DNA from 2 places in the Thermosinus carboxydivorans Nor1 genome. Region 1 is predicted to be linked to the other one. Evidence: riboswitches for the same ligand, from Rfam matches in the RefSeq annotation. Region 1 holds a riboswitch; the other holds the start of a gene.
What was found. Region 1 has a riboswitch for cobalamin ahead of TCARDRAFT_RS07355 (ABC transporter substrate-binding protein). Riboswitches for the same ligand answer to the same signal wherever they lie in the genome.

Region 1 (5,068 bases):
TGAAGAACGCCAATCACGGCGATGTTGTTTTTCGCGGTCAATTCCTTAATCAATTTTAATATCAGGAACTGATTGCGAATATCCAGATGAGATGTTGGTTCATCGAGCAGTAAAAGTTCCGGACACTGCGCCAAGGCCCGGGCAATTAAAACTTTTTGCCGTTCCCCCTGGCTGAGCTGACTCATATTGACCTGCCGTTTTTCCCACATTCCTACATCATTAAGTACTTGTTGGACAATCCGATGATCTTCAGGAGTCTCGCCGCCAAACCGGCTGATGTGGGCAAACCTTCCCATGAAAGCAGTCTGGTATACACTGTAATCAAAGGTCGCATCTTCTTCACTAACAACAGCAATTTTTTTCGCCAGCGCCCGCCGCGAAAAAGCTCTTATATCCTGGCCGCAAATATTAATGCTGCCTTTTTGGACAGGCAGTACACCGCCGATACACCGAAGCAATGTTGATTTACCAGTACCATTGGGAGCAATAATGCTCAGAAAATCGCCCCGATTAACGGTAAAGGTAATATCCCGCAGGATTAGCTTTGACCCGTATCCCGCTGATACAGATCGCACTTCCAATAGAGGGTTCTGCATTTCCATCCCCTTCACTTGCGTCCAGATGAATATAAGATGTAAAGAAAAAAGGGACTGCCAAGCAGCGCGGTGATCACGCCTACCGGGACTTGGGCTAACGGATTGACCATACGTGTTATCCCGTCAGCCCACAGGAGAAAGATCGCTCCCCAAAGCGCGCAAAGGGGTATTAACAGGTGATGCTGCGGACCTACGATCTTACGCAAAAGATGTGGGACGATAAGGCCGATAAACCCGATAACCCCGCTAACCGCAACAACGACACTGGTAATCAGCGTTGTACTTAGCAACAAAATAACTTTAACTTTCACCACATCAACGCCCAAAAACTGGGCGTTTTCTTCACCCGCAGTCATAATATCCAAGTCACGGACATAAAGCATAATCACCGCCATACCGGCTGCCACCATCCCGGCAATCAGAACTAAACTTGCCGGGGGATTACTCAGGCTGCCGAGCAGCCAGAACAGAATAGCGCCAATTTGCTGGGTATGGAGAACCATGATCAAACTGAGGATAGCGTTAAGCATTGAGCCAAAGGCAACGCCGGCCAATAATAATTGATTGGTATTGATACCGCCGCCCTTAACTCTTCCCAACCCGTACACGATAAATATCGCCGTGATACCGCCGAGAAAAGCAAAAAAACTGATATAGGACGTTAGTTTAAAAACAATAGCAATCGCCGCTCCTAAAGCTGCGCCGGATGATACCCCCAGGATAAACGGGTCGGCTAGCGGATTGCGGAACATCGCCTGATAGCAAGCTCCCGAAACGGCCAAACTGCTGCCTACTAACAGGGCCAGGGCGATACGAGGCCAGCGAATATTCCAAATGATTTTTTCAACCGCCGAAGGTATTTCGGTGGTTGATACTGCAGGAAAAATCTGTTTAACGAGAACACTAGCGATGATGCGAAGGTCAATGGCCGCCGAACCAATGAGCAGCATGCCGAGAACAGTTCCTGCCAAAATACCGCCAGATATTATGATTGCCAGCGGATGTTTCATTCTATATCTCATTGTTCACCGCCATTTTTTCCATGTAAAATTTCGCCTATCTGCTCAAGGGCAATAAAACTCCGCGGTCCCGGTCTGCCCAAATAGTCATCAGATACATAAAAGACCCGCTTACGCCGAATCGCCTCAATATCGGCCACTTCGGGCTTGCTGATTACCCGGCTTTCTTTGCCGGCCATGCCATTGCGCACAATAAGATAGGTATCAGGATTATACGCATAGAGGGCCTCGTAATCACAAGGTGTATAATCGGCCTGCCGGTCTGCCGCAACATTTATGCCGCCGGCCTGCGTTACAATATCACTGATGTAGGATTTAGCTCCCACCGTGAGCAAAGGCACGTCCCAGACCTCAATAAACACCCGGTGAGGAGACTTGTCCGGCTGGTTCAAGGCTTGAACCGCTCTCAGCTTTTGTTCAAGTTGATTAGCGATTTTTTCACTGTTATCTTGTTCGTGGAGCAGCTCGCCTACCAGCCGGACGGCTTTGATCACGTCAGCCATGCTTTGCGGCTCAATCGCCACAACCTTGATGCCCGCCCGTTCCAGGCTTTGGATTACGCGCAAGTGCATTTGTCCACTGGTAAACACAATATCGGGCTGCATGAGAATGATTGTTTCCACGTCAGGATCGTAAAAACCGCCAACCTTGGGTAGCGCCCGAGCCGCATCGGGATAGTCACAATATGTGGTCACCCCCACGAGGCGGTTTCCAGCGCCAACGGCAAAAATAATTTCGGTATTTCCGGGCGAAAGCGAGACAATTCGCTGCGGTTTTTGCATCGTAGCTTCAATAGGTCGCCCGAGAAAATCAACAAGCTTGGCTTCTAATACCGGCTCCGGACTAGGATTTAGCCCGGATAAAACAACCTTTGCCATTAACGCCAGTAAACATAGCAATATCACGCGGTAACATCCTGAACGCAAATGCCGCCAACCTTCCTTAAATAATTAATCCCGGCCCACGCCAGCCGGGATGAAGAACTTACTATGTACTAAGTGCAACATAATCCCCTCCCCATCGCTCGTGGGTCCATGCGGTGATTGTCAGTTAGGCAGTTCTCCTGGCTCTGGCTCATAGCTACCCCAACCTTCCCAAGGCCTAGCCTCAGTGGCGTATTTTGGTTCGCTCCCCATTACAGTGGCGGGACCGCGCCGGTCTTGCACCGGACTTCCCTATTAAGCCCTGTGGGCACCTAACCCATATATTAAGTTATAATTTCTTTAAGTTATTTTATCACCTTGGGCTTATGGCGTCAAAAATTTTTTGAAGCATTCATGTATCGATAACCGCAAATCATCAGTTACGATATCCAACTTCTTTCGCGCAAGCAGCGGCGCAATTCGTACAAGTAATATATAATGTAAGTAGACCGGCATATCCTATTACTTATAACGAGGTGAATCATGCTGCTTTTGGAGGATATTGAAAGACAGGTCAACCGCTTTACCATGGAAAGTCCCCTAAATGTGGTAGAACCGCTCGGCGGCCTGCGGATCTTTGATCCGCCACTGATCGGCATCGCCGCTGCCGACGACCCGCTATTCGCAGAATTAAAAAAAGAAAGCGTCATCGGGTCCCACCATCTCTTACCGCGCGAGTGGCTTCCCAGCGCGCAAACGGTAATTTCCTATTTTCTACCCTTCACCGCGGCAATACGCATCGCCAACCGCAGTGACGGGCTTCCGGCCACCGAATGGCTATACGGCCGAATCGAAGGCGAACGTTTCAACGAAGCCCTCCGGCGCTTTTTAGTTGACTTGTTAACAGACAATGGGCACGAGGCGGTTGCGCCGGCCCTGGACGAGCGGTATCAGGTAATAAATAAGCGCAGCAACTGGTCAGAGCGGCACGTAGCCTATATTGCCGGCCTCGGAACCCTAAGCCTTAACTGTTCGCTCATCACCGCCCGCGGCTCGGCCGGCCGGGTCGGCAGCATTGTCACCAGCCTGGAACTTGCGCCAACTGTGCGGCCGTACCGGGAAATTTATGAATACTGCACCCGGTGCGGCGCCTGCATCCGCCGCTGCCCGCCCTTGGCGATTGACGAAAGCGGCAAAAACCACCAAATCTGTTCCGATTACGTGGACAACGAAACCAAAAAGCGCTACGCTCCCCGTTACGGCTGCGGTAAATGCCAGACCGCCGTACCCTGCGAAGACCGGATTCCCGGCCGGTAAATCTCACTACCTATCGGTCGCATCAGAGAAACAGCCCGACATTATGCTGTCGGGCTGCCTTTTTACTATTTCAGTTGCGCCTCAATATCCTTGAGGACCTTGCTAACGACTTCATACTCTTCTTCCATCTCGGATTTTCTGGGTTTATCTTTCTTAAGTTCGTCACCTATTTCTTCAATCGCATGGTCGAGCTTCTTCTTAAGCTCTTCGTTCTTGATGAACGGCTTCAGACCAGTAAAGGCATCGTTCAAAGCCTTGAATTCGTTGCGGGCATCCGCAAACTTTTCTTCTTTCGACAGCTGATAAATCTTTACGTTCTGATCTTTTATCACTTGTATGTACTTCGCGGCATCGTTCTGCGCTATGGTGTCAGTTTTAGCCACCTGTTGAGCCTGAGCGGGAGGCTGGGCTGGAACCGAGACTTTGGCATCGGTGTTCGAACCGCAGCCGGCGACTAGTGTTAAACCCGAAATTAATGTGCCAATAATTAACCCTTTAATTACTTTACTCTGCATGTTGGGTCCCTCCATTAGTCGAGTGAATTTTTTGCGGCGTCCTAAAAAACATGTACATTGTTCCCGCCAGATAACTTACATAGGAAATTACCTGGAAAAGGGAAGGGGAGGAGTTATAGCCGAAGAGGGCCATCATAATTCCGCCAAAAAAGTCGTCTTCGCTCAAGAAACCACTGGTATCCCAGATCCTTTTGGCAATCGGCGGCAGTAAATTGGCTTCATGGAACTCGCCAATGGCATTGCTAAGCATTCCAGCAGCCATAAACAGCAAGAGTACGCTCGTCCATTTGAAGAAGGCCGCGATATTTACCTTTCGGCTGCTCTTAAAAACCACGTATCCTACAACCACCGCCATGATTAGACCTAATAGGCCTCCTGCCAAAGCTTCCCCCGGGGTGCTGGAAGACGTAGTTCCAATTAAGAAAAGAACGGTTTCTACGCCTTCACGGAGTACCGATACAAACGCGAGGACGGCAAGGGCGGTAACAGAACTTGAACTTACTGCAGCCTGCACCTTGGCGTTGATAGAAGCAGTCATCCCCTTTCCGCCGCCGTGCATCCAGAACACCATATAGGTAAGGACTATGACGGCAGTAAGCATCGCGAAACCTTCCAATAACTGCTGGAACAAACCTTCGGTAGTAGTTCCCATTATGAGAAACACGCCGAAACCGCCAACTATGCTGAGCACTGTTGCCAAAGCTGTTCCCAGCCAGACCTTCCTGCCTTCACGTTCGAGACCAATCTTGTGAAGGTAA
Region 2 (5,068 bases), on a different contig from region 1:
TCTCCCAACAAAGGTAAGCTGGAGAAAATGATCCGGATGCTGGAGATCTACCACCAGGCGTGCTCCTGGTTCCTGGCCCAGGCCGAAGCACTCAATACTGTCAGCCGGGCAGTTTTAAACCGTGAAACTTATAAGCAGGCTTCGGGATTATTCGACCTAAATCGAGGTACGCTCCAGTGCGCCATGCTTAAAGCCTTGTCTGCCAGGCGCTCCTACCTTTCCCGCAAGCAAAGGGGTAAAAAGGCTAGTCTGCCTAAGTTTGAGACAATGGTTCCGGTAATGGTGCGGCAGGACTGCTACTCTCTCCACCAGCTCCCTTCCGGGACGTGGGTTATTAAATTTCCTGTCTCTTCCGGCAGAAGCCAGATAGCCGTACCTATTGCCGCTTCTTTATATCATGTCAGAAAACTCATAGATTTGGCAAGAGGTTCTTGCCGCCAGGGGTCTATGGAAATCTGGCGTGATAAAGGCGGCGAATGGTACGTTTCTATATCTCTTCAGTACTGTTGCATAAAAAATGATAAAAAATGTCAAGTGGAAGAATATAGAAAAAAGCAGTTGCACAAGTTGGGATATTTCCCGAATATTCAGTCTTAACTTTTCTTCTGCTTATTTAAAGCAACGACGGCATAAAGGCAACCCTGCGGCCACATTTTCCAGTCCTATCCAGCTTTCTTGTTCAACGTACTACAGATACATCCCTTCATCTACAATATCAAGCCAGTCTGTGCCTAGTTGGTCGATTATCTGTATCAACTGGTCATAACCAGCATCAAGCGACTGTCTGCCATGATTTGTTTTCGTCGGCGGTCGGCTTAAAGCAGCTATTAATTCATTGAACGCCTGGTACAAAAACATTTGTGCCGCCCGCAATACCTCAAGCAGGGAAACACTTTTTGGCAATTCTTGTTGCAGGTTTTGCAGCAAACAATATCCAATCAGCGCTAGCCAGATTTGCCCGTATACGGCATTTTGACTAGTTCCGAAAAACTCTTTGACAACAAGGTGCTGTTTGATCCACTTGAAAAACAGTTCTATTTGCCAGCGCATGCAGTAAATATCGCTGATTTCTGCAGCTGGCAGTGTTAGTTCATTGGTTACGATAATTACAGCGTTGCCTTGGTTATCACGAGTTTCAATTAGTCTTACCGGATGTGTCATTTGGGTGGTATAAGCGTTGCCCAAGCGCACAATTTTCTCTGCTAAAACCTGGTTTGTTTCAACGCTTTTTTCTTCCAAAACATCAATGATAGCATTGCTTTTTAGACGCGACACGAACCGAATGCCTTTTCTGCAGTAATCATCCCACTTAGCATAATCAACATAGCCTCTGTCAAATACGTTTAAGGCATCGGGGGAGGTGACTACCAGCTCATCCATGACCGTTTTATCAGCCTTGCGGGCAGAGGTTAGAACGGCGCTATCTGGATATGAATTGCCACCATGAATAGTGATGCGCTGATGCAGTTTAATGCCGCTTTTGGTTTTACGGTAATCAGCCCATAGATACTTTCGCAGGCAAAGAGTAATCGTGCTGGAGTCGATAACATTGAGTTGGTATTGCCGCACAGCGCCGGTCTTGTTGGCTTGTTGCCAGATTTGACGCTTTACTTCAGCAAATAATTGTTCCCAAACACGGTGATCAATATTTCGCAGACGTCTCGATAATGTAGATGCACTGATGGAGGTAAGATGCAACAATTTTTGCAGCTGCTTGTCGCAAGTAAGCCGGGTAGCGATATCCCGCAAAGAATCAAGCCCTAAGAATTGGGCAATGAGCATCAAGTATAATAGTTTCAATGTTTTGAGCTTTTTCACATAACGATCGCAACCGGCACTGGCGACAACTTGCAAAAATTTTTCTAGAGGAAAGGCTTCAAAGACTTTAAAAAGACTTTAAAAAATGTGGTTTTTGTGGTATCCTTGTCCATGCATTTTGGCTCCTTATTTTAGAGTGCGTGGACAGGGTTACCTGCTACACCTCTATTATAAGGAGTTTTTTTACGATTTGCTAGGATAATATTGCCCTTTATAGCGATTTTGGCTTATTTTAATGACATTTTGACCGATTTGAACATTGATATTTTCAAGGCTAGTTTATTGCAACACTACTGCCCAAAGAGACTTCCAAGACTTGTCCGAAGTGCGGGAATGTTTCCCGCTACAACCGCAAAACGCAGGGTTGGTTCAAATGTATCAAATGTGGCTACCAATCCGATGCGGACAGAGTTGGTGCCTTAAACATTGCCGCCAAAGCGCCCAATGCTCTTGGGGCATGACCCTAGGAGAAAGGGGAGTGTGGCACCCCTTAAGGCCAAGGTGATGATCCGGGTCGACCGGGGAATTGCTGGCTAACCTGCGATTGGTCAATCGCCATCCCACGTTGGGATGCCCCTCAATTTATTGAGGGGAGGATGTCACTTTATTGGACAAAATACACCTGCAGGAAATTAGCCATCTTTTCGGAAAATTCTTGGCGTTAGTAAATCATGCCTGCACCACCGTCTTGCATTGCCGCGTGCAAAAAACCGGTATGTGAAGTAAATGCCCCGATTAAGGGGGCAGCATTGACATTACGTTGCCAAAAATGGTAGTATGGAGGATGAAATAGAAAATACTACTACTTGAATCACAATTTCATACAATCGGGATAGGTGCCCTACGGGGCTTAATAGGGAAGTCCGGTGCAAGCCCGGCGCGGTCCCGCCACTGTAATGAGGAGCAAACCCAAGTTATGCCACTGGGATGAAAGTCCTGGGAAGGTTTGGGCGAGCGATGATCCAGAGCCAGGAGAACTGCCTATCTGACAGTCACCGCTACACCCACGAGCGATGGGGAGGGGATTATTCATGCAGTCTATCCTTCCCGGCTATTAGCCGGGATTTTTAATTAGGGAGAAGTCATGAAATTACAAATACGTGTGCATTCAATCTAAATTTTCCACTCATTTTAGAAAAGAGGTAAGATGATGAACAAAAGGACGAAAAGCTTAGTGAAAAGAATTGCTTCTACTTTGGCAATGGGCACATTGCTGCTGGTCAATCCGGTCCAAGCAGCTGAGGACCCTGTTTTCCAACTAGACCAAATTACCGTTACTGCGGCTAGAGTGCCGCAAACAGTTGCAACCGCACCGGGGGATGTGACCGTAATTACCGGCGAGCAGCTTGAGCAAAAAGGAGCGAGAAATTTAGCCGAGGCCCTGGAAGGCGTGCCGGGGGTAGTAGTTTTGCGCAATGGTGGCCCGGGAGAACTGGCAATTCCTTACATATTAGGTACTGACAGGATCGTAGTCTTGATTGATGGTAAACGGATGAATCTACCACAAGGGATAGGCTCAGGTGCAGGCGGTATTAATTTAAATAACATATTATTATCCGACAATATCGAAAAAATTGAGATTGTCCGTGGGGGAGGCTCAGTATTATATGGGGCTGACGCTGTTGGGGGCGTCGTCAATATAATAACCAAACGTGGAACTGGCAATGTCAAAACAATAGTAAATTCCGGCTTTGGCAGTGATGCGACAAGTCGTTTCAATTTATCTAACCAAGGTTCGGAAAAAGGATGGCATTGGTATATAACCGGCCTGAAAGAAGCTACAGAAGGTCAGCGACCAAACAGTGATTATCGGGGTAAGAACGCGACACTGCGGTTGGATCGGGAACTTAATGAAACCGAAGGACTGTCTTTTACTTATGATTATTATGGTAGCCACAGTGGCAACCCGGGAAATTATCTAGGATCTATGCAAGGAATTAACGACTATTTGCGACATAACTGGAGTATTGGTTATAGTGATAAACATGGTGATGGCGAGCGTGTCGTGCGTTTTTATAACAATGAACACGAACGGACCTATTATGCGCTTCCGGGCATGGATAAATATTTTTATAAGAATAAAGTACGAGCAATAGAATATCAGGACAGTGCACAAATTGACTATAAAAATTATTTGACCTGGGGAAGCGAATGGCGCAAGGAAGTTGTGTCAACAGCGGTTTATGCACCCGACACGGTTCGTGACCGCATTATTAAGGCAATTTATTTACAGGATCAATATAAATTAAACGGGCGTACCAGCGCTACTATGGGTATGCGCTATGATGATAACAGCCAATATGGGGCAAAATGGTTACCCAAGATCGCGCTAGCATACAAAGCCGATAATAGTACCAATTATTTTGCCAACTGGGGCAAGGTATTTAAAGCGCCTAAGTTTGACGACTTGTATAACTGGGGCGGCGACCCTGACCTTAAACCGGAAACGGGTTGGACATCGGAAGTAGGTGTAAAAAAACGCCTGGCTGTTGATAGTGAAGTAACTTTTTCTTTATTTAAGCGGGATTTGATCGATGCAATAGATTGGAAACAGGTTGGGCCTGATGATTGGAAAGTACAAAACGTGCACCACCTTACCACAAAAGGAGCGACTTTGTCGTTTGCAACTAAATTAACTCAGGCTGTATCCGCTAACATTGGTTACACTTACCTTGATTCGCGCGATGAAAACAATAATCAGCAAGTACCGTACAATACTTTTAACTTGGGTATAAGACTGCAGCAAGGCAAGTTTTCCCAAGAAATTTATGGAAAATATGTAAGTAAAACAAGTGATGTTTCAAGTTATTTCGTGTGGAATACTACCTTTAACTATACTATGACTAAGGGACAAAGCTTATATTTAACCATCAGTAACCTCTTTAACAAACACTACCAGGAAGTACCCGGCTATCCTGCCCAAGAGCGCGCGATCTTCCTGGGAATTAAACAATCGCTATAACCACGTAACTCACAAAAAATATCCTGTGGTTAAGTTCAACCACAGGATATTTTACTTATCAGGTCATCAACAAATTGTCTGGCAATCCGGCCGGAACGGCCCGAATGGGCCATTTCCCAGCGCAGCGCCTGTGCCCTAAGCTCAACCGTCGGCAGATCGACATTGTTTTTGCGGGCAATATCCTCGACGATGCGCAGATACTCGTCCTGATTGGGCGAGGGATAGGTCAGCGTAATGCCAAACCGGTCCGCGAGCGAAATTTTTTCGTGAATCGTATCTTGGTGGTGA

Region 2: linked by a shared signal. The riboswitch ahead of TCARDRAFT_RS05400 (TonB-dependent receptor plug domain-containing protein) and the one ahead of TCARDRAFT_RS07355 (ABC transporter substrate-binding protein) in region 1 are both predicted to bind cobalamin.

What each region holds. Positions count from the first base shown of each region.
Region 1 covers NZ_AAWL01000008.1:58,630-63,697, reverse strand. The annotation lists gene TCARDRAFT_RS07365 (ABC transporter ATP-binding protein) at 1-596, opposite strand, end outside; gene TCARDRAFT_RS07360 (FecCD family ABC transporter permease) at 608-1,606, opposite strand; gene TCARDRAFT_RS07355 (ABC transporter substrate-binding protein) at 1,615-2,520, opposite strand; cobalamin riboswitch at 2,652-2,829, opposite strand; gene TCARDRAFT_RS07350 (4Fe-4S binding protein) at 3,022-3,795, shown strand; gene TCARDRAFT_RS07345 (hypothetical protein) at 3,861-4,310, opposite strand; gene TCARDRAFT_RS07340 (FTR1 family iron permease) at 4,300-5,068, opposite strand, start outside.
Region 2 covers NZ_AAWL01000005.1:95,184-100,251, reverse strand. The annotation lists gene TCARDRAFT_RS05410 (hypothetical protein) at 1-597, shown strand, start outside; partial or broken gene TCARDRAFT_RS05405 (IS4 family transposase) at 688-1,875, opposite strand; gene TCARDRAFT_RS14910 (zinc ribbon domain-containing protein) at 2,100-2,279, shown strand; cobalamin riboswitch at 2,636-2,817, shown strand; gene TCARDRAFT_RS05400 (TonB-dependent receptor plug domain-containing protein) at 2,969-4,780, shown strand; gene TCARDRAFT_RS05395 (ATP-binding protein) at 4,816-5,068, opposite strand, start outside.